4 regions of the Halobacillus naozhouensis genome follow, and region 1 is predicted to be linked to each of the others. Evidence: riboswitches for the same ligand, from Rfam matches in the RefSeq annotation. Region 1 holds a riboswitch; each other region holds the start of a gene.

Region 1 (5,220 bases):
GAGCTCCTGCAGCTAGTGAGCATGTGGTTAGCAACAAAACACTAGTTGATTGCAAATGTTTTTTTGTATATTGTGTGGCGAACCCGTAAGAAATCGTGGTTAATACCATGGTTCCTATCCCCACGAAGCTCTCATGAAACAACTGCCCGACATTAAACTCCATTAATACGAGGATACCTGCAAATCCTAATCCAATTCCAAGCCATTGTCGTTTTTTTAACAGAATCGAGAAAAAAAGAAACCCAACAAGTCCGGTGCAAATCGGCGTTAAAGCATTTAGGACAGCGGCTGTACTGCTATTAATCTGTGTTTCACTTAAAGCAATCAGTCCCCATGGGAGACCTGCATTAAAGACACCGACAATGAGCATCGGCTTCCAGGGGATTGGTTTAGTTATTTTATCCCTTTTCATCCATAGAAAAGGAAGCAAAATGACCACAGCTGCAAAACACCTCAGAAACACTGTTCCCCATGGACCTGCAGGTTCAAGCAGCCATTTTATAAAAACAAAGGACATTCCCCAAATTAAACTTAGACCAATTAAAGCACTATATAACCTCACGTTATCCCCGCCCTTCTCAGCAGAAAAAATCACACCGTTATCTATTATAAAAAGGGTGCTTTATCGTTCAAAATGGCAAGCTACTAAATTATACCTCTGCTCCGTCACGCTTGGAACTAAATTGCTCAGTAAAAGTTCACCAAACCTATATATATGATTGGCTCACAATGACCGATAATAAGGTACAATATATGTATAATATAATAATAAAGGAGTGGTGGTCATCATGTTTCCGATTTTAATGGCTGTCATCATTTTAGTTAGTATTATAGCACTTGTAGGGACGCTTTACGTTGGGAGAAACGTCAACCAGACGATTGCCAAGTACGAGTCAGAAGGGTATTCTTCAGCTGAAGAAGCAGCAAGTCTCCAGGACCATGGAAAGAAAACGAGCTTTCGCCTTTTAGCAATCATTTATGGGGTCACCTTTTTGATAGCAATCATTCTTACAGCCATTTTCATTTTCTAAAAAGGTCTCATTCGTCTCTTCGGCAGGGCTGGTTGTCAGCAAAGCAATCCAGCCCGCCAGGACACCAGCCACTAACTTCCCAATGACGACAGAGAAAATCATCTCTTTATTGACACTGGCGACGAATCCTAAATGGCCCCCAAGCACAAACGCCCCGCTGACGGCAAACGCTGCGTTCATTACTTTTCCCCTAGTGTCCATCTCCTTCATTGTTGCAAGCATGGGAATATGATGAGCGAGAGACGCAATAAAACCAGTCATAGCAAGTGAGTTTACACCAAGTTTCCGGCTCCACTTTTCCCATAAACGCTGGCCGCGCTGATTAATAAAAGTTACCATCGGATAAGCACCTGCCAGCATGATTGTGATCCGTCCTACAATGCCTATTCCTTCCTTTATCGGTGCCATACCTGACACAATAGAAATGCCTGTTAATGTCTCTGTAATGATCAGAACTAGTCCACTTATAATCAGCAGTTCAACGGCTTTACCAAATTGAGCAAACAACTTAATCGTTACATGTGTAAACTTCCACAGACCAAATCCAATGCAGACTGCCAGGATGACTGTAGGAATCAGATTCCGAATCATCCACCACAGTTCATAGCCTGCCACCGCCCCTCCAGCGAGACAGCCGATAGGAATCGTAATCAAGCCAATTAATATCCCTTTTGCAAAATAAGGATAATCCTGTTTACTGATCATCGTTAAAGCAATTGGAATCGTAAAAACCAGCGTAGGACCCATCATGGTTCCAAGAAAAGCCCAGGAAAAGACCGCGGCATCATCACTTTCCGCAAGAGATTCAGCAAGCTGGTAGGCCCCCATATCAATTGCCAAAATCGTTGACGCAAACATCGAAGGATCGACCCCTAACCATTGATAGACTGGTGTAATGATAGGAGCCAGCCATGCCGAAAGAACAGGCGATAAAGAAATGATACCCACCATCGCAAGTGCCAGCGGTCCCATCATCATAAAGGCATCATAGAACCTTTGTCCGAGACCCCATCGGTTATGTAAAATATAGTAATCTACTGCTCCAATTACCATAAAAATGGTCATGATCAGGAGCAGCCCATCATTAAACCACACGAATGCCCATCCTCCTTTCCTGGCAAAACAATGAACGAAGAATTAAAAAGACTTCCTTCTATTCCCACTCTATTCTTTCATATTTTGCAGATCACTGGAAGTATGTTCTAAGGCTACAAAAAAAGAACCTTCCTTATAAAAGAAAGGCTCTTTCCTCTTGCACTATTATTAACCAATGCTGCAAGCAGCTGATCCATTTTTTTGTGAATATTTTTGATGATGTTCTTCTGCCTCATAGAATACGGTCGCTTTGGTTACTTCTGTTACAATCGGCCGTTTGAAAATCCCTTTTTCATTCCATTGCTGAATTTTCTCATTGGCAATTGTTTTTTCATGGTCGCTGCTGTAAAAAATAGCTGAGCGATACTGATGACCAACGTCAATCCCCTGTTGATTAATCGTCGTTGGGTCATGTGCTTCGAAGAAGATATTGACCAGCTCTTCATACGTCAGCACGCTTGCATCATACTCTATTTTCACAGCTTCTGCATGACCAGTCGTGCCCGTTTTTACTTGTTCATAAGTTGGATGCTCGGCATTTCCTCCCGTGTATCCCACTCGTGTTGCGATCACTCCATCAAATCGTTCAAAGAAGGGTTCTACTCCCCAGAAGCATCCTGCACCAAAAATAGCTGTAGCCATAACTCATCTTCCCTTTCTGTTAATTCGGAACTTCTTTATAAAGAGAGTATGACGGTTTATAAACCAAAAAACCCCTTTTCTTATCCAGTATAAGAAAAGGGGTCGTAATATTCCGTACGATCCTCTCATCTCTTAGAATGTTACCATCCTACAGGAATTGGCACCGTTCTCGTCAATCCTATTTGGATTGATTCGATGGTTGCCGGGCATCAAAGGGCCAGTCCCTCCGCCTCTCTGGATAAGAAGTTTCCGTTATTATTTTTTGATATCTTTCATAATACAATGATTTTCCAATGAAGTAAAGAGTGAAGACTTAACTTTTTTCATGTTTTTTAAAATATGCTGCAGCCCAATGAAAAATGACTAACAGGTTTAATTTTATAAAAATACCGTTTCAGTTAAGAGCTGCTTCCAGTTGTATAGACTTCTTCAAAAGGCTGGACGATCACAAACCCTTCCCCTTTAAATTCCATTTGAATGGACTCGCCGCTCCCCCGTCCAAGAAATGTCTTAAAACTGATGTCTGTGCGGAACTCTGGTTGCAGGTGTCCTGACCAGGCTACCGTAGCATTGGGATCAGTGATGACAGATTCTCCAGGACGGACCAGTAACGTCAGCGGCTCATAGTGTGAGGTGATCGCCACTCTCCCGCTCCCCTCCATTGTAATATTAAACAAACCACCTGACATCATTCCTGCTACTTTCTTCATCAACTTAACATCCCACTCGAGGTTTGGTTCAAAAGCAAGGAGGTCATTCCCATTCACAGTAATAGACTCATGATCAAGGTCAAAAATCGTAATCTTTTTCCCCTGATCAGCTAAGTATAGACGCCCCCTCCCCTGTGCCTTCATAAGTGAACTTCCTTCACCAGAAAAAGCCTTCTTAAACATCTTGCCAACTCCATGCTCAAGAATTCCTTCTCGTTCAAACTTTATAGAGCCATTATAGGAAATCATGGAACCAGACTTCGCCCATACTTCATCCGTTAAATTTACTTCCAGAATCCGTTGTGTTTCTAACTCAAAATAATCATTCTCTGCCTCATCCTGCTTCGTTTGCTGAACGAATTGATCAAGTGAATAATTGCTCATATGCATGATCCTCCTCTTTCGTACTTCTATTAGATACGAATCAAGAGCGGAAAAGTTTCAACTCTCGCAGGCAGAAGCTATTGCTGATATTAAAACAACACCATTAAAAAATGGCCTGGATTCATCACCCTAGAAAAATTGCTCCATAAACTAACGACCCTAAAATAACAAAAGCAGGATGGACTTTTATTTTTTCCAATAAAAAGAAGCTAACGACAATCAGGATAACGGTTTGCATCGCTCCCGCTGAAAAATAGGAATTACGGAAGAATTGAAAAGCCATCACGCCAAGCAGAATGGCAATGGTCGGCCGAATCAGGGCGGTCATCGTTTTAACCCGGGGAGAGTCTTTAAATTTATACAATAGACTGAGCAGCCCGATCATTAAGATTAATGAGGGGGCCACCGTTGCAAACACCCCTACAAACGAACCGAGGATTCCAGCTTGCTGATATCCGATAAATCCTGCCATTTTCGTTGCAATTGGGCCAGGCAAAGCGTTCGCCATCGCCAGCATTTCGCTAAAATCGTTGACTGTCATCCAATTAAAACGTTCTACGACTTCGTTCTCTACTAAAGGAATCGAAGCAGGACCGCCCCCATACCCTACAACTCCTGGAATAAAAAACGCTATGAATATCTTCCAATAAATCATGAGGATTGCTCCTTACGTACAGCAGCTTTCGATTCTTCACCCTTCTTACCCATTGGCCGCACCAATGCTGATAGAAGAAGCGTAAAAATGAGAATCCCAGGGTGAACCCCCACCCATTCAATTAATAGGAGGGAACCCAGTGCTAATAGAATCGTATAGAGCCACCCCAGGTTGCCTTTTGCCTTTTTAAAGAAATCATAGGTGAGTGTGGCGAGCATGACCCCGACCACGGGAACGACAGCTTGGGTCATTCCGCTAACCCAGGATTGATCCCTAAAACTATTTAATGAAGTAATCAGTACAATCATGATGGTGATGGTCGGAATAATCGTAGCCAGAACAGCATTTAACATACCTAAGATCCCACACACACGAAACCCAATATATCCTGCCATTTTTGTCGCAATTGGACCTGGAAGCGAGTTTCCCAATGCTAGAATGTCAGCAAAATCATCATCGGACAGCCATTTGTACTTTTCAACGACCTCTTTATGCACAAGCGGTATTGAGGACGGTCCACCACCATATCCGAGCATACCTACTCGAAAAAAAGCAAGGAAGAGATTCCAATGCTGTATCATACTCTCATCTCCTCTCGATCTTTTATGGCTTTAGTAAGCAGATATGGTCCCATCTGTCCGTGATTCCGTACCGCCAAATAATGTACCGGTTTGCTGGTCACGCCAAATAATCTGACCGCGCC
Region 2 (5,220 bases), 670 kb from region 1:
TTGCCATGTGTGGATCAAGTCCTGCCCATGCATCTACATTGCCCGCTGTCAGTGCAGCTGCGCCATCGGCATGCTGCAAGTTCACAAGTTCAATGTCATCTGGAGACATTCCGTGTTCTTTTAAGGCTCGAACGAGGAAAATATAGGGATCCGTTCCTAACGTAGCCGCAACTTTCTTCCCTTTTAAATCCTTAACAGAAGAAATATCGGAATCTGCATTCGTGACAAGCGCTGTCCATTCAGGCTTTGAATACAAATACACGGACTCAACTGGTGAGCCATTCGCCTTTGCCATCAGCGCTGCTGCCCCCGCTGAAGAACTGAAATCCACACTGCTCGAATTCAGGAACTCAAGTGCCTTGTTGCTACCTTGACTTAAGACGAATTCTACTTCGATTCCTTGCTCTTTGAATGCTTCTTCAGCCCAGCCTTTCTTTTTTAAAACAAGACTGGTTGGTGAATAATAAGCATAATCGAGCGTAACTTTACCAGGTTTTCCACTCTCTCCTTCGGCGTTACTTGAACAGCCAATTAAAGTAATGGTCAGCAGGAGTGCGAGAGTGAGAAATAAGTATTTTGTTCTCATCTATTTTCCCCCGTTAAATTAAATTTCGCATGCGTACGTATCGATGGTTCCTCTCAGCCGTTGTGCTTCTTTGTAAGTACAACGGTTATGCACTACTTGCAAACCTGCTTCACTGGCAATTCGTGCCGCTTCTGGTGCAATAACTCCTTCTTGCAGCCAGAACACTCCAGGCTGAACTGTTGCTGCTTCCTTAGCAATTTCAACCGCTGCCTCAGGACTGCGGAAGATTTGAACCACGTCGACTTTGAAAGGAATTGAGCTGATGTCTGGGTATGATTTTTCCCCTAACACCTCATCCTCTCTCGGATTGACCGGCACAATTTGATAACCGAGACGCTGCATCTTACGTGCTAACCGATGACTTGGACGAGAAGGCTTGCCGCTTAAGCCGACAACCGCCAGCCGCTTCGTACGGGTTACTTGTTCTCCATCCTGGTCTTCAGTAATTTGGGCAGACTGGAGGGCCCACTTAATTACTCCTTCATCATTCTCGGTAATCGCTGAACTCGTTTCTTTACCCGTTGCCGTGGCAATTGCACGATCCAGGTCATTTACAAGGTCCTTCACTGACTCTAAACCGACAGATAAGCGAATCAACTCTTCGGAAACACCACTTGCAGCGAGATCTTCGACAGATAGCTGCTGGTGGGTAGTCGATGCAGGGTGAATGATTAACGACTTCGCATCCCCTACGTTGGCTACATGTGACCATAGAGCAATGTTGTTAATGACTTGTCGACCAGCTTCACGGCCTCCTTTGATGCCAAAATTGACAATGGAACCATAACCGCCTTCTAAATACTTATCCGCTAATGAATGAGCAGGGTGTTCTTTTAATCCCGGATAGGAAACCCATTCAACATCAGGGTGGCCTTTGAGATACTCTGCCAGCTCTATCGCATTATCGTTATGACGTTCAATTCGTAAAGGCAACGTTTCGAGTCCTTGTAATAATAGGAAAGCATTTTGCGGGCTCAGGCAGGCACCCAGATCTCTTAACAACTGAACACGTAATTTAGTTACGAAGGCTAATGTCCCAAAATCTGAAGCATAACGGATGCCGTTATAACTCTCATCCGGCTCGGTGAAAACAGGGAATTTGCCGTTCGCCCAATCAAATCTTCCCCCATCAACTACCACTCCACCGATGGCAGTTCCATGTCCTCCAATCCACTTCGTAGCCGAATGAACAACGATATCAGCTCCAAAGTCAATCGGTTTACAGGAATAAGGTGTAGCAAATGTGTTGTCAACAATAAGCGGCACGCCATGGTCATGGACGATCGCAGAAACTTTTTCGAAATCTAAAACATGCAAGCTTGGATTTCCAATGGTCTCGGCGAATACAGCCTTCGTTTTGTCTGTTAACGCTTTGCGGAAGTTCTCAGGATCCTCAGGGTCAACAAAATTAACTTTAATCCCATATCGCGGCAAAGTATTAGCGAATAAATTATAGGTGCCTCCATATAAATTCGAAGCTGCAACAATTTCATCACCTGAGCCAGCCAAGTTTAAGATGGATAGTGCAATCGCTGACATCCCTGAAGCTGTAGCTACCGAAGCAACCCCATTTTCAAGTAGCGCCATCCGTTTTTCAAAAACATCTACCGTCGGATTACCAATTCTTGAATAAATATTTCCTGGTTCATCAAGAGCAAATAAGCTCTGTGCATGATCTGTATCGTGGAATACATAAGAAGTTGTTTGGTAAATAGGAACGGCTCTTGATCCAGTCGTAGGGTCCGGAGATTGACCACCGTGCAGGGAAATTGTACTTAGATCGTAACTTTCAAATGAGTTTGTCATGTTTACATCCTCCTCAAATAATGGGTTGAATTTTAATGACAAGAGGGCTTCAGGAAGGCTCGGAACAGGACATTTTCTATACGAAAAAACCCCTCTTCGATAAGAAGAGGGGTTTGAATAAACGGGTCCTCCTCTTATCTCTCAGATTCGAAAATCTGTAGGATTTGGCACCTTTTCAAACCGATGTTTGAAGGTTGCCGGGCTTCACAGGGCCTATTCCCTCTGCCGCTCTTGATAAGAGTACTTACTATTTAATTTGGCTATGTTTATGAATTATAAAGTACAACAATTAGAAAAGTCAATCATTTTTGAATATTATTTTACAGAACCAGTAATCGATTCTTTAAATTGAGACACCATATCTGCTGGATCTTCTATCCCGATCGACAATCTCACAACGTAATCATTGACGCCGATCTTGTTCCTCTCCTCATCTGTCAGTGTTCGATGGGAAGTTTTGATGGGATACGAAACCGTTGTTTCCACTCCTCCAAGGGTTGGGGTTAATTGGATCCACCCTAAAGACCGAAAGAACTTTTCAATATCTATTTCCCTGCTAAGTTCGATCGTAACAATCGCTCCATGTCCATTTTCAGAGACATGCTCAGGGTAATAAACGCGTTCCACGAGTTCCTCCTGCTGTAGGGATTCAGCCACTTCCATTGCATTGGCTGACTGCTGTTTCATCCTCAGAGCTAGTGTCTTTGCCCCTCTTTGGGTCAGCCAGGCTTCATAAGGACTTAAATTTGCCCCAAGAGAAATCACTTTACGCTTCGCCTGCTCCATAATTTCCTTGCTGCCAGCTACTACCCCTGACGTAACATCACTATGGCCGCCAATGTATTTCGTAGCACTATGAACAACTATGTCGATTCCCTGCTTGCAAGGCTGAAGTAAATACGGCGTTGCAAATGTGTTATCGACCATTGTGAATAAGCCGTGTTTGCGGGCAATCTTTACAAGTCCCCCCAGGTCTTCTACTCTTAAAAATGGATTAGATACTGATTCAGTGTAGAGTAGTTTCGTATTTTCCTGAATAGCCTGCTCAACTGCCTTTTGATCAGCAAAAGATACGACTGTAACCTCAATACCAAAGCTGGTTAGCTCTTTAGTAATCAAGTTATAGGTTCCTCCATAAAGATCTTCAGCAGCTACAATATGATCCCCCGCCTGAACAACAGCAAGAATTCCAGCTAAAATGGCAGAGGTACCGGAAGATGCGGCAACGCCTGCCTCCGTTCCTTCGAGATTTGCCACTGCCTGTCCTAATTCTTCTGTGTTAGGATTGTTCTCTCGCGAATAAGAAAAAGCCGTCTCTCCTTCATAGTAACTTTCTAAATGATCCAGGTCTTTAAAAGTAAACGAAGAGGTTTGATAGATCGGTGTTGATTTACTATGTACAGCGCTCTCTTGCTCTATTTTATTATGCACAACACGCGTTTCAAAAGATGAATGACTCATAAGTTCGCTCCTTTTTTCCATGAATGCATTAAAGTATATAGATCAACGCAATATTCTGTCAATAATCGAGCTCTAGCGCGTCTGTAATATGGCCTGCACTACATGCTGATAATAATTAAAATGGTGGGGGCAAAAGTTTGAGCGGAATAGCGGAAGATCTTCACCAGTCAACATGGATTTAGCAATGAGATCCGGGCGTTTTTTTGAAAGCATGCTTAGAAAGTCTTCAAGGTCAATCTGTACAACATCTGTAACTTCCTCATTGATCGTCAGCTCCATACGATCCTCATAGGGGCATAAATAAATATGGCAGATTTCCCGGTCTTTAATCGTTTTAAAGAGCAGCTCTTCTTTGTAAAATCCGGTGTAATTCAATTGGTCCTCCGTTATTTTCAAACCAAGCTCCTCTTCAATTTCACGCAAGCCGCCATTGACCCTGCTCTCCCCTGCTTTAATATGACCAGCAGCAGTAATGTCGAAAAGGCTGGGAAAGTCTTTCTTACTGTCAGAACGTTTTTGAAAGTAGATCAAACTTTGGTTCTCTTCATGCTGGTAAAACCAGCAATGAAAACTTTCATGCCAATCTCCATCACGATGAACGTCTTCCCTCTCCTTTTCCCCAATCGGCGTTAACCATTCACTGTAAACTTTAAGCATTTCTCTCATAGCCCCACCCATTTCTCTGCAAGTGTTAATCATTGAATCCGAAGATAAACTCTTTCAATAAGTGTATCATACTTCAAAAACAGAACGTGCAACCATTAGCATGGCTGCACGCTTTTTACAGAGAGAGGTTTGCTATAGTAATACCCTTTATATTCATAACATCCCTTGTTACTTAAATAGGCAATGTGCTCATCTGTTTCTACACCTTCAGCAGATAGTTTAAATGAAACGGCTCCCCCCTGTTGACTCTGGAGAGATTCCAGTACATGTACCACATCTTTGGATGTATGATCCAAGCAAAATCGTCTAAACTAAAAGAAGACTGTTGTCCTGAAACCTTTTACTCTAAAGGTCCGTTAATATAGACTCTATCCTTTCCACTGCCATAAAACCAAACCGGGAAGAATAGCTGTTTAAGTACGTTCCAAGGGTGTCCAACTTTCTGAGTTACTTTCCTTCACCTGCTCTACTTAGGATCACATCATCTCTTTCGTTGCTTTTACTATCGGAGTCTTTTTTCATTAACTCTACACAAAGGTTTACGGTTGTCTCTAACAAGGAAAAGGATTTAAAGAAGATAGGAGGATTTACCAATGAGTGATAAAAAACGCAAAGAAAAAGAACATGTCACAAATGAATTAGCCAACTCCTTCAGGAAACGGGCAAAACTTAACGATGCCTTCGACCATAAGCATGAAGAA
Region 3 (5,220 bases), 1.9 Mb from region 1:
TGACGTAAATTTCAGGATAAATCATTCCTAATCGGCAGCCGCGGTGTCCGAGCATCGGATTCGATTCGTCTAGCACACGCACTTTTCTTAACAGCTCTTCCTTATCCTTTAATTCCTTACAGTCTGGATCTGTGATTTGCAGCTTGGTTACGTCGACAAGCAGTTCTTCTTTATCAGGTAAAAACTCGTGAAGAGGGGGATCCAGTAAACGAATCGTGATGGGATGGCCTTGCATCGTTTCAAAGATTCCTTCAAAATCCTCCTGCTGCATCGGTAATAGCTTTGTAAGAGCTTCTTCTCGCTCTGGATAGGTTTCAGCCAGGATCATGTCCTGAACAATTGGAATCCGGCGGGCATCCATAAACATATGTTCAGTCCGGCACAATCCAATTCCACCTGCTCCGAATTCCAGCGCTTTTGCAGCGTCCTTAGGATTGTCTGCATTGGCCCTAACACCAAGCTTCCGCTCTTCATCTGCCCAGGTAAGCAGCTGTTGAAAGTCGGCGGAAAGCTGGGGCTCAATCATAGGAATCTCACCTAACATAATGTCACCTGTTGACCCATCAATGGTAATCTTATCCCCCTGGTTCACGATCGTATTTTCTACCTTAAACTGCTTACTTTTTAAATCAATGGTTAAGGTTTCACAGCCACATATGCAGGCCTTACCCATCCCTCTGGCTACAACGGCTGCATGGCTCGTCATTCCTCCCCGGCTCGTGACTGTTGCTTGCGAGGCAACAATCCCATGAATATCATCAGGCGTCGTTTCGGGACGAACTAGAATCACCTTTACGCCATCTTTCGCTAATTGTTCCGCTTCATCTGCATCGAACACAACTTGCCCTGTTGCGGCCCCGGGGGAGGCTGGCAGACCTTTGGCTAACTGTTTCCGTTCATAGGCATCGTCAATTCGGTGATGGAGCAGCTGACTAAGCTGATCAGGATCAACACGTAGAAGTGCTTCTGCCTTACTGATAATGTTTTCTTCTGCTAATTCAACAGCAATGGTAATGGCAGCCTGGGCGGTTCTTTTACCTGTTCTTGTTTGAAGAATAAACAGCTGGCCGCGTTCTACTGTAAACTCAATGTCCTGCATGTCTTGATAGTGTTCTTCGAGAAGATTACAAGTTTCTACAAACTGTTGATAAACTTCTGGCATTTCATCCTGAAGGGTTGCGATGGGCTGCGGTGTACGAATCCCGGCCACTACATCCTCACCTTGCGCATTGATCAAGTATTCTCCATAGAGCTTCGCTTCACCGGTTGATGGGTTTCGTGTAAAGGCCACTCCGGTCCCGGAATCGTTGCCCATATTACCAAACACCATGCTTTGAATGTTCACGGCTGTTCCAAGGTGACCAGGGATCTTTTGAAGACGGCGGTAAACAACAGCCCGCTGGTTATTCCAAGAATCAAAAACAGCCCGAATGGAAAGGAATAATTGTTCTTTTGGATCCTCTGGAAAATCCCTTTTCGTATGTTTTCGCACAATCGTTTTATATCCTTTGATCACTTCCTGCCAATCTGCAGCAGACATTTCAGGGTCGGAATCATAGCCATTTTCTTCTCTGTATTCTTCTAAAAATTGCTCAAAATAAAAGTTATCGACATCAAGGACAACATCACTAAACATTTGAATAAATCTTCGGTAAGAATCATAAGCAAAACGTGCATTTTCTGTAAGGTGTGCCACTCCTTTTACCGTGTCATCGTTCATTCCGAGGTTTAAAACGGTATCCATCATTCCCGGCATCGAATGGACGGCTCCGGAACGAACCGAAACGAGCAGGGGATTGGACGGGTCACCGAGTATTTTCCCTGTTTGCTGTTCAAGGATTTGAAGTGATTCTAATACTTGAAATTCAATCTCGGCAGGAATAGATTCCCCTGCATCGTAGTATGAATTGCAAGCCTCTGTTGAGATGGTAAACCCATAAGGAACGGGCAAACCAATTCGGGTCATTTCGGCTAAATTAGCGCCCTTCCCGCCCAAAAGCTCCTTTTTCTCGCTTCCTCCTTGATCGAACATATAGACAAGTTTATTCATGGTACATAACTCTCCTTTTTTTTAACATGGCTAATATCAAATCGGCTGTCTCTTCTACCGCTTTGTTGGAGACATTAATGATGGGACAGCCTATTCGTTTCATAATCTTCTCTGAATAATCCAGTTCCTCAAGGATCCGATCTAGTTTTGCATAGTTCGCCTGGGTGGTTAATCCTAAGTGTTTTAATCGTTCTTCACGAATTTCATTTAACTTATCTGGTGTGATCACTAAACCGATACAGTTGCTTTTTGGAATATCAAAAAGTTCATCAGGTGGAGGTATTTCTGGGACTAGCGGCACATTGGCCACCTTGAACTTTTTGTTGGCCAAATACATGGAGAGGGGAGTCTTTGATGTCCTGGAAACCCCAATTAATACAATGTCTGCCCGCTTAATTCCTCGGATGTCCTGCCCATCATCGTACTTTACCGCAAACTCAATGGCTTCAACTCTTCGAAAATAGTTATCATCCAACTTTCTCATTAACCCTGGCTGCCGTTCGGGCGCCGCATCAAATTTTTGCATAAATGCCTGCATAAGCGGATTCATTAAATCCACTGCAATTATTCCTTCCTCACGTGTTCTTTCGTCAAGATATTGCTTTAAAGAGGGAATGACGATCGTGTAGGCAATGATAGAATGAGTATATTTCGCGACAGCAATAACATTGTTAAGATCCTGAGTATCCTCCACATAGGAGATATGCTGGATCTCTACGTCGCTCTTATTAAATTGACTTGAAACGGCTTTTACCATCAGCTCGGCCGTTTCTCCGACGGAATCAGAAACTACATAGACAATTTCTTTATTTTTCACATCCGACCTTCCTATTCTGTTAGAGTTTAGTGTTCGCTCGATCACTTAGCCGTTCTTGGTTGCGTTGTGGTTTGCTAGTCTGCTAGATAGGCACCTTGTATGTACTCGCTAAAGTAGACAAAGGATTCTAAAACCATTAAGCAGTAATTTGCCTCGTTAAAGTATTGTGTCATACCAATATTCGAGATATCACTTAAATATGTCATACTGTTTAGTTGAATAGTATATTATCATTAAATTTGATTCGTTACAATCTTTTTTGCAGAACTATGATTCTATTCTTTTGGTTTTACCTACATATCCCTTTTGTCAGAGCAGTATGCCAAGAAAGAATTGATTAAATCGTTCATTATGATAGAATTAAGCCTAGCTCTTACTTGAATATTTTAAATTTTCTTATCAAGAGAGGTTGAGGGACTGACCCTATGAAGCCTCGGCAACCGGCAGATCCATCTACGGTGTACGGTGCCAATTTCAGAGGAAGGCGAAAGCTATTCCGAAGATGAGAATCGATTGGCAAACGGTAAAACGGTTGCATTCGACCCTTCTCTCTTCGTGAGTGAAGGGTTTTTTTATATTTAAAAGGAGGGCTGGTGAAAAGTTATTAATTGATGTTCGTATCTGAATAGGAGCGGGCAACATTCAGAGGGGAGGGATTTTCATATGGTAATAGCGATGATGACTTGGGTGGGGACGATGGTTTTTTCCTTTCTATTAGGTACATTCCTCTGTTACAAAGTCGAAAAATCAGGTGTTAAACGGTGGGGGGCCACTGGGCGATTATTCAAGTACAAATAAGGTTTTAGGAAGGAAGTTGGTTACACATGATATGGTATTTGGTTGTATTCAGTTTTTATATAATCTTTCTAATATGGGCAAATGTAAAAAGCTTGAAAACTGCAGAATCAGTCGATGATTATACGACTGGTGGACATAGAATGGGATTAATCATGGGGATTGGCACGACGGCAGCAACATGGGTCAGTGTGGCTTCGGTCGTGGGGGTCCCTGGCTATTTGTACAGTTCAGGTGTGGCAGCTGTCATAGGCTGGGTAGCGGGCTGGTGCTTTGGAGGAGCGTTAATCCCCATTGTGGCCTACAAAATAAGGCGGCCAGAAAAACCAGCCAGGACTTTTCCGGAATTTATTCGTCTTAGGTTTGAACCCTTCCAGAAAAAAAGCACGCTGCAAGCGATTGTCGGCATCTTAATGTTTATTGGTTATTTGTTGTTAGTTAATATCCAGGTGACTGGCTTTGGAATTGTGTTTTCCAGCATAACAGGCATTGATTATAAACTAGCAATCTTTGGCTTCTTAATATTTATCTTAATCACAAGTGTTGGAGGATTTTGGTCTGTTGCTGCGACAGATACTTTAAACACCGTTTTGATTGCCATCGGAGTATTACTGGCGAGCGGCGTAGTATGGTCGCTAACAGGTGGACTCGGAAATATAGTAGAAACGCTTGCGACGACTACAGCGCCTACAAATGTAGGTGGGCCGCCCCTTGATGAGGGCATTTTGCTGTCTCCTTTAGGGACATTTGGCTTTGGTACATTGTTTTCCATTTTTATCTCCAATTCATTAGGAACTCCTTCTTCACCGCACTGGGTAACACGGATGCTGGCTCCTAAAAATGTCAAAGTTGCGATATTGCAGGTCATGGGAACCATTCTAGTTCTAATTTTTATCATGGGTCCATTAATCGTCATTGGATTAGGGGCGAAAGTTCTGTTACCTAGCATACCTGCAGGGAAAACGACAGACTACATTATTCCATTAGTTATCCAGGAGTACACACCACCTATTGTCGGGGGCATTACACTGGTTGCTATTTGTGCGGCTGCCATATCTACTGCGAATTCAATGCTGCTGCACTGTGCCACTTCTCTCTATTATGATGTGTATTTGAATATATCTCCAAAAAGGATCAGTGACCGAAAATTTAAGAACTGGCTGCGAATCAGTATATTTGCTATTGCAACCGCAGCGGTAATTCTGGCTATTAATCCACCTTGGTTCTTAGCCATGGGCTTTGTCTATGTTTATGGAGGATTTGGTGCGGCGTTTTTCCTGGTTGTCTTCCTGGGACTTTACTGGAAGAGAATGAATAGGGCAGGAGCCTATGCTGGGATCATCATTGGCTCAGTTGTTTATATTGTGGCGAAGGCTATGGGTAATACGACGCCATTCGTAATAGCGGTTTCAGCATCATTAATAGGGGTGTTACTCGCCGTATATTTCACTAAAAAGGCCCCGCTTGAAGCCTATGAGCCATATTTTAAGGCAGAAGTCAGCGATTCTACTAATCAGGTGATGAAAACGATTAGAGACAATTCCCATGAAGAATCTCA
Region 4 (5,220 bases), 130 kb from region 1:
TGATATTCAGGGCAGTCTTGCACATGTGGAAATGCTCGGAGACTGCCACATTATTTCACAAGAAGAGACCTCCCAAATCAAAGAAGGCCTACACATCATCAAGAACAAAATAGAGAATGAAGAAGTTGAGTTTTCCGTTGAACAGGAAGATATTCATATGAACATCGAAAAGCTGTTGATTGAGGAGATTGGTCCTGTGGGCGGTAAACTTCATACCGGAAGAAGCCGAAATGATCAAGTGGCGACAGATATGCATTTATATTTAAAGGAAAAGACTAATCATTTAACCGATTTGGTCGAAGCTGTTCAGAAGGCGCTTGTGCACCAGGCGGATGCTCATGTGGATACGATCATCCCGGGATACACACACTTGCAGCGAGCCCAGCCTGTCTCGTTTGCTCATCATTTGCTGGCATATTTTTGGATGTTTGAGCGGGATAAAGAACGCCTTCAGGATAGTGTGAAGCGGATTAATTGGTCGCCGCTGGGTGCAGCAGCGCTTGCTGGAACACCTTACCCGGTCGACCGTCAGAAGACAGCTGAGACGCTCGGATTTGATCACGTTTATCCAAACTCATTGGACGCCGTCAGTGATCGGGATTTCATCCTGGAGTTTTTGTCGATTGCTTCCATTTTGATCACACATATATCGAGACTTTCGGAAGAGCTGATCCTGTGGAGCAGCCAGGAATTTAATTTCATTGAGCTTGATGATGCGTTTTGTACGGGGTCAAGCATAATGCCGCAGAAGAAGAATCCGGATGTGCCGGAACTGCTTCGTGGCAAAACGGGTCGGATCTATGGCAATTTGATGGGTTTGCTGACACTTCTGAAGGGGCTTCCGCTTGCGTACAATAAGGATATGCAGGAGGACAAGGAAGGGATGTTCGATACGGTGGAGACGCTTGATGGGGCGCTTTCGCTGCTGGCTCCGATGATGGAATCGATGGAAGTGAAGGGCACTAATATGCGTCAGGCGGTCAATGAAGATTATTCAAATGCGACCGATATTGCAGATTATTTAGCTGTGAAGGGTCTGCCGTTCCGTCAGGCGCATGAGGTGATCGGTAAAATTGTACTTTATGCGATTCATGAGCAGAAGTTTTTGCTTGATTTGACGCTCGACGAGTACAAGGAGTTTTCTGAGCTGTTTGAAGAGGATATCTATGAAAAATTAGCGCCTGAACAGGTTGTGGCTGCCCGAAATAGTGAAGGCGGCACAGGATTTGAACAGGTGGCACAGCAGCTTGAGTTAGCTAAACAGCATGTAAAATAGTGTCTTGCATTTCGTGGAATTTTCTAAATATTATTGACTTTAGTACGGTTTATTTGTAACATGGCAAGTAACTTAATTACGTTTACTACTCTTATCTAGAGCAGGCTGAGGGATTTGGCCCTTTGACGCCCGGCAACCGGTCTATCGACACGGTGCTACTTCCAACGGACGATGTCCGGCAGATGAGAGGTCGAAGCAGAATCTTCAGCCTCTTTCATTTGAAAGGGGCTTTTTATTATTCAAAAGCGGGTGATGTAGATGAATAAGGCGGAGCGGTTAAAGCGATCCAAGGATCCACAGGTGACAGAAAGGTTTGGCGGACGGCTGCCGCCTGGTCAGGTATTAACAGAGAAGTTTCCTATTTTAACAGTCGGTGAGGTACCGTCCTATGACCTCGATAAGTGGGATTTTCAAATGACCGTAGCTGGTAATAAACCGCTTGTTTATTCATACAAGGATTTAATGGAGCTGCAGCAGTCAAAGGTTATTTGTGATATACACTGTGTGACGAGGTGGTCGAAATTCGATAATGAGTTTGAAGGAGTTCTGGTAAAAGACTTGCTGGATGGGTTAGAGATTCCTGAAGACATTCGGTACGTGATGGTGCATGGAGATTATGATTATACAGCCAATCTCACTCTCCAAGATTTGTTAGCGGAGGATGCGATACTTGCTCATTCCTATAATGGTAAGCCGCTGACGGAAAAGCACGGCTACCCATTTCGGCTCGTCATTCCGCACTTGTATTTTTGGAAAAGTGTCAAGTGGATCAGAGGCTTTGAGTTTAAAATGTCTGACACGCCTGGATTTTGGGAACAAAATGGGTTTCATGACGAAGGAGACCCGTTTAAAGAACAGCGTTTTTCTGATGAGAGTGAAGTCATGGAAGAGGATAAGTGGAAAGAAAAGGATTTTGATTACTAAGGAGGTTGGAGAATGAGTGTTGTCATTTTAGATGGTGTTCGAACACCTTTTGGTAAATGGAAAGGTGGTTTATCCAAATTAGGAGCAAGGGATCTGGGCATTCAAGCGACTAAGGCGTTGACGGAACGCGTGCCGGAAGTCTTACATGCGAATGGAGTCATTTTGGCACAGGTGATCCAGGCAGGGCAGGGGCAGAATCCTGCGAGATCTGTTGCTGCAGGGGCTGGAATTCCATGGTCGGTACCGGCAATTACGATCAATAACGTATGTTTGGCAGGGGTTGCTTCGGTGGCGGATGCGGCTAGACGGATCAAGCTTGAGGAAGGCGAGCTTTATGTTGTTGGTGGGTTTGATTCGATGACGAATGCTCCTCATGTGGCGACCATCCGTAACGGGCTGGCTACAGGACCTGTTGAATTTACAGATACCCTGATCAACGATGGTTTGTGGTGCTCTCTAACGGATTCCTCCATGGGTGAACTGACAGATATTCAAAATGGGGAGCTTCTCATCAACAGGGAACAACAAGATCAATTTGCTTTAGATTCCCAGTTAAAAGCAGCCCGGGCCCAGGAAGAGGGTTGGTTTAATGAAGAGATTGTTCCGGTACAAGTCGGCAGCAAACAAGTAACAGCTGATGAAGGCATCAGGCCACAGTCAACGTTAGAAAAATTAAGCAAGCTGCCTCCTGCTTTTAGAGAAGGCGGCACGATTACTGCCGGAAACGCATCACAAATGACGGACGGAGCCAGTGTCGGTGTGGTTGCGTCGGAAAACTATGCGGAAAGGATCGGGCGGACTCCACTTGCTCGAGTGATTGGCTGGTCAGAAACAGCCGGACCTGATTCAAGCTTACATACGAAGCCGGCAGATGCGATTGCAAAACTTCTCAAACGGTATCAAATAACCAAGGAGGAGATTGATCTATTTGAGATTAACGAAGCTTTTGCCAGTGTAGCCCTGGCTAGTATTAACGAGCTTGGATTAGCTCCTGAGAAAGTGAACGTGAATGGTGGAGCGATTGCAGTCGGCCATCCACTTGGCGGTACAGGATTTCGGTTAGTTCTTACATTGGTTCATGAATTAAAGCGCCGCGGAGGAGGCCGAGGAATTGCTTCACTATGCGGAGGTGGCGGGCAAGGATTTGCCATTCTCGTGGAAGTTCCAAAAGAGTGGTCATAAAAGGGAGGAATAAACCATGTTTGTTACTTATGGAATAGGAATCGCAGTATTCTGGATTGCAGGATTGGCTCTATGGCAAGGGATGTATAAGCCATCCAAAGGGGGGAAGTAAATGGAGTCCTTATCAGCGGGAACGATTTGGCTTATAGGCGGTTTGTTGTTCGTTTACTTTTTGTTTGTCACATGGATTGGCCGGAAAGGGTCGAAGTACAGTAAGACGATGAGTGGTTTTGCCACAGCACGGGGCAAAGTGAGCCCCTGGATCGTTGGAGCTAGTTTTGCAACAACTTATGCAAGTGCAAACTTATTTATAGGAGTTCCAGGGCTCGCTTATGAATATGGTATGGCAGTGCTCTGGTACACCTTAGGGTGCTTTGGTGTTTCATGGTTAGGGTTACTGTTTTTTGCTAAAACATTCTTTCGATATGGTAAAAAGTTCGGAGGGGTATCGACATTACCTGAATGGCTGGGCAAAAAGTACAACAGTAAAACCCTGCAAGTGATTGTTGGCTTGCTTATCTTATTTAATGTGTACTACATCGTCGGACAAAATGTCGGTTTGGCGACGATCTTTGAAACGGTTCTTGGGATTCCCTATATGTGGGGAGTGATTATCGGGGTAGCGATTACCGTCGTGTACATTGGCTTAGGCGGCGCGTTTGCACAAATTATTACCGATGGCATCCAGGGAATATTTATGGCGTTTACATCTGTACTCATTTTACTTTCGCTCTTATGGACAATCGGGGGCGGGTTCGGAGTCTTCGGAGAGCTATCTAGTCGCTTGGCTGGAATCGATCCCAATCTGGTTGGGCCCTTATCGTCTACAGGACCGTATAATAGTGTTCTTGCCATTTTGGCAGTGCAGTTTCTATTATTCAGCTTTGTGTTAATGCCACATCTGTTAAATAAAGTACTTTCATTAGAAACAGAGGAAGAACTGCGTCCGTTTACGTTATCAGCTGGAATTACCTTATTTTTAATTTCCACATTGATGGTAATAGGCGGATTGGCGGCCCGTGTAATGATTCCATCTTTAGAAAGCGCCGATAAAGCGATTCCTGCTTATTTAATGGAAGCTTTTCCACCGGTAGTTGTCGGTATTTTAATCGTAGGAATTATATCTGCCATATTATCCAGTACAGACAGTCTATATCTTGGTGTAACAACCAGTATTGGCAATGATATTTACAAAGTGCTTGCTTCCCTTTTTACGAAAGGCGGAGGTGATCCGCAACTGATTGACAGACGGAGTGTAAGGGTGGCGAAATTTTCCCTTATTATGATTGGGGCGATTACCCTATATATTTCGCTTGACAGGCCAGAGTCGCTATCCATTCTCATTCAGTTCAGTTTCTCAGCGATCATTAGCGGCATCATAGCACCGATCACATTGGGTTATTTTTGGAAACGAGCGAACCGACTGGGAGCCATTGGAGCCGTTGTAGTAGGCGTAACTTTTTATGTACTATTTACGAATCAAGCGATTATTGAAAACATTTATTTAGCAATGTTTGCAAGTTCTGTAGCCGGATTTACGGTTATGTTTATTGCAGGAATGCTGCCTGACAAAAAAGTGGAAGAGTCCATTCAGCTTGAAAAAAATGCGTGAAAGAGGGGAAGCACATATGACAGATGAACAAAAGCAAGGTCTCCTGGAAAAAGTAATTCAATTTCGCGATCAATTTCATAAGCGGTCTAAAGAAGTGGATCAATCCGGTGTCTTCCCACATGAAAACTTTGAGGAATTAAAAGAGGCCGGCTACTTGTCTTGGACGGTACCGAAGCAGTACGGGGGACTTGGTCTTAATTTGTATGATTTTTTGCAGCTGCAAGAA

The links. Region 1 has a riboswitch for S-adenosylmethionine ahead of msrA (peptide-methionine (S)-S-oxide reductase MsrA). Riboswitches for the same ligand answer to the same signal wherever they lie in the genome.
Region 2: it holds a riboswitch for S-adenosylmethionine, as region 1 does, so the genes downstream of both, P9989_RS01855 (PLP-dependent aspartate aminotransferase family protein) here and msrA (peptide-methionine (S)-S-oxide reductase MsrA) in region 1, are expected to answer to the same signal.
Region 3: it holds a riboswitch for S-adenosylmethionine, as region 1 does, so the genes downstream of both, P9989_RS17240 (sodium:solute symporter family protein) here and msrA (peptide-methionine (S)-S-oxide reductase MsrA) in region 1, are expected to answer to the same signal.
Region 4: it holds a riboswitch for S-adenosylmethionine, as region 1 does, so the genes downstream of both, P9989_RS05765 (sulfite oxidase-like oxidoreductase) here and msrA (peptide-methionine (S)-S-oxide reductase MsrA) in region 1, are expected to answer to the same signal.

Annotation. Positions count from the first base shown of each region.
Region 1 is NZ_CP121671.1:988,591-993,810, reverse strand. It holds gene P9989_RS05125 (DMT family transporter) at 1-562, opposite strand, end outside; gene P9989_RS05120 (hypothetical protein) at 789-1,031, shown strand; gene eutH (ethanolamine utilization protein EutH) at 966-2,126, opposite strand; gene msrA (peptide-methionine (S)-S-oxide reductase MsrA) at 2,295-2,768, opposite strand; SAM riboswitch class I at 2,891-3,013, opposite strand; gene P9989_RS05105 (AIM24 family protein) at 3,167-3,862, opposite strand; gene P9989_RS05100 (chromate transporter) at 3,987-4,517, opposite strand; gene P9989_RS05095 (chromate transporter) at 4,514-5,098, opposite strand; gene ggt (gamma-glutamyltransferase) at 5,129-5,220, opposite strand, start outside.
Region 2 is NZ_CP121671.1:323,319-328,538, reverse strand. It holds gene P9989_RS01860 (aliphatic sulfonate ABC transporter substrate-binding protein) at 1-586, opposite strand, end outside; gene P9989_RS01855 (PLP-dependent aspartate aminotransferase family protein) at 605-2,392, opposite strand; SAM riboswitch class I at 2,524-2,633, opposite strand; gene P9989_RS01850 (trans-sulfuration enzyme family protein) at 2,708-3,853, opposite strand; gene P9989_RS01845 (NUDIX hydrolase) at 3,926-4,552, opposite strand; gene P9989_RS01840 (hypothetical protein) at 4,615-4,815, opposite strand; gene P9989_RS01835 (hypothetical protein) at 5,113-5,220, shown strand, end outside.
Region 3 is NZ_CP121671.1:3,343,234-3,348,453, reverse strand. It holds gene ppdK (pyruvate, phosphate dikinase) at 1-2,050, opposite strand, end outside; gene P9989_RS17245 (pyruvate, water dikinase regulatory protein) at 2,043-2,867, opposite strand; SAM riboswitch class I at 3,261-3,376, shown strand; gene P9989_RS17240 (sodium:solute symporter family protein) at 3,692-5,220, shown strand, end outside.
Region 4 is NZ_CP121671.1:1,115,348-1,120,567, forward strand. It holds gene argH (argininosuccinate lyase) at 1-1,276, shown strand, start outside; SAM riboswitch class I at 1,365-1,465, shown strand; gene P9989_RS05765 (sulfite oxidase-like oxidoreductase) at 1,535-2,200, shown strand; gene P9989_RS05770 (acetyl-CoA C-acyltransferase) at 2,213-3,382, shown strand; gene P9989_RS05775 (sodium:solute symporter family protein) at 3,495-4,994, shown strand; gene P9989_RS05780 (acyl-CoA dehydrogenase family protein) at 5,011-5,220, shown strand, end outside.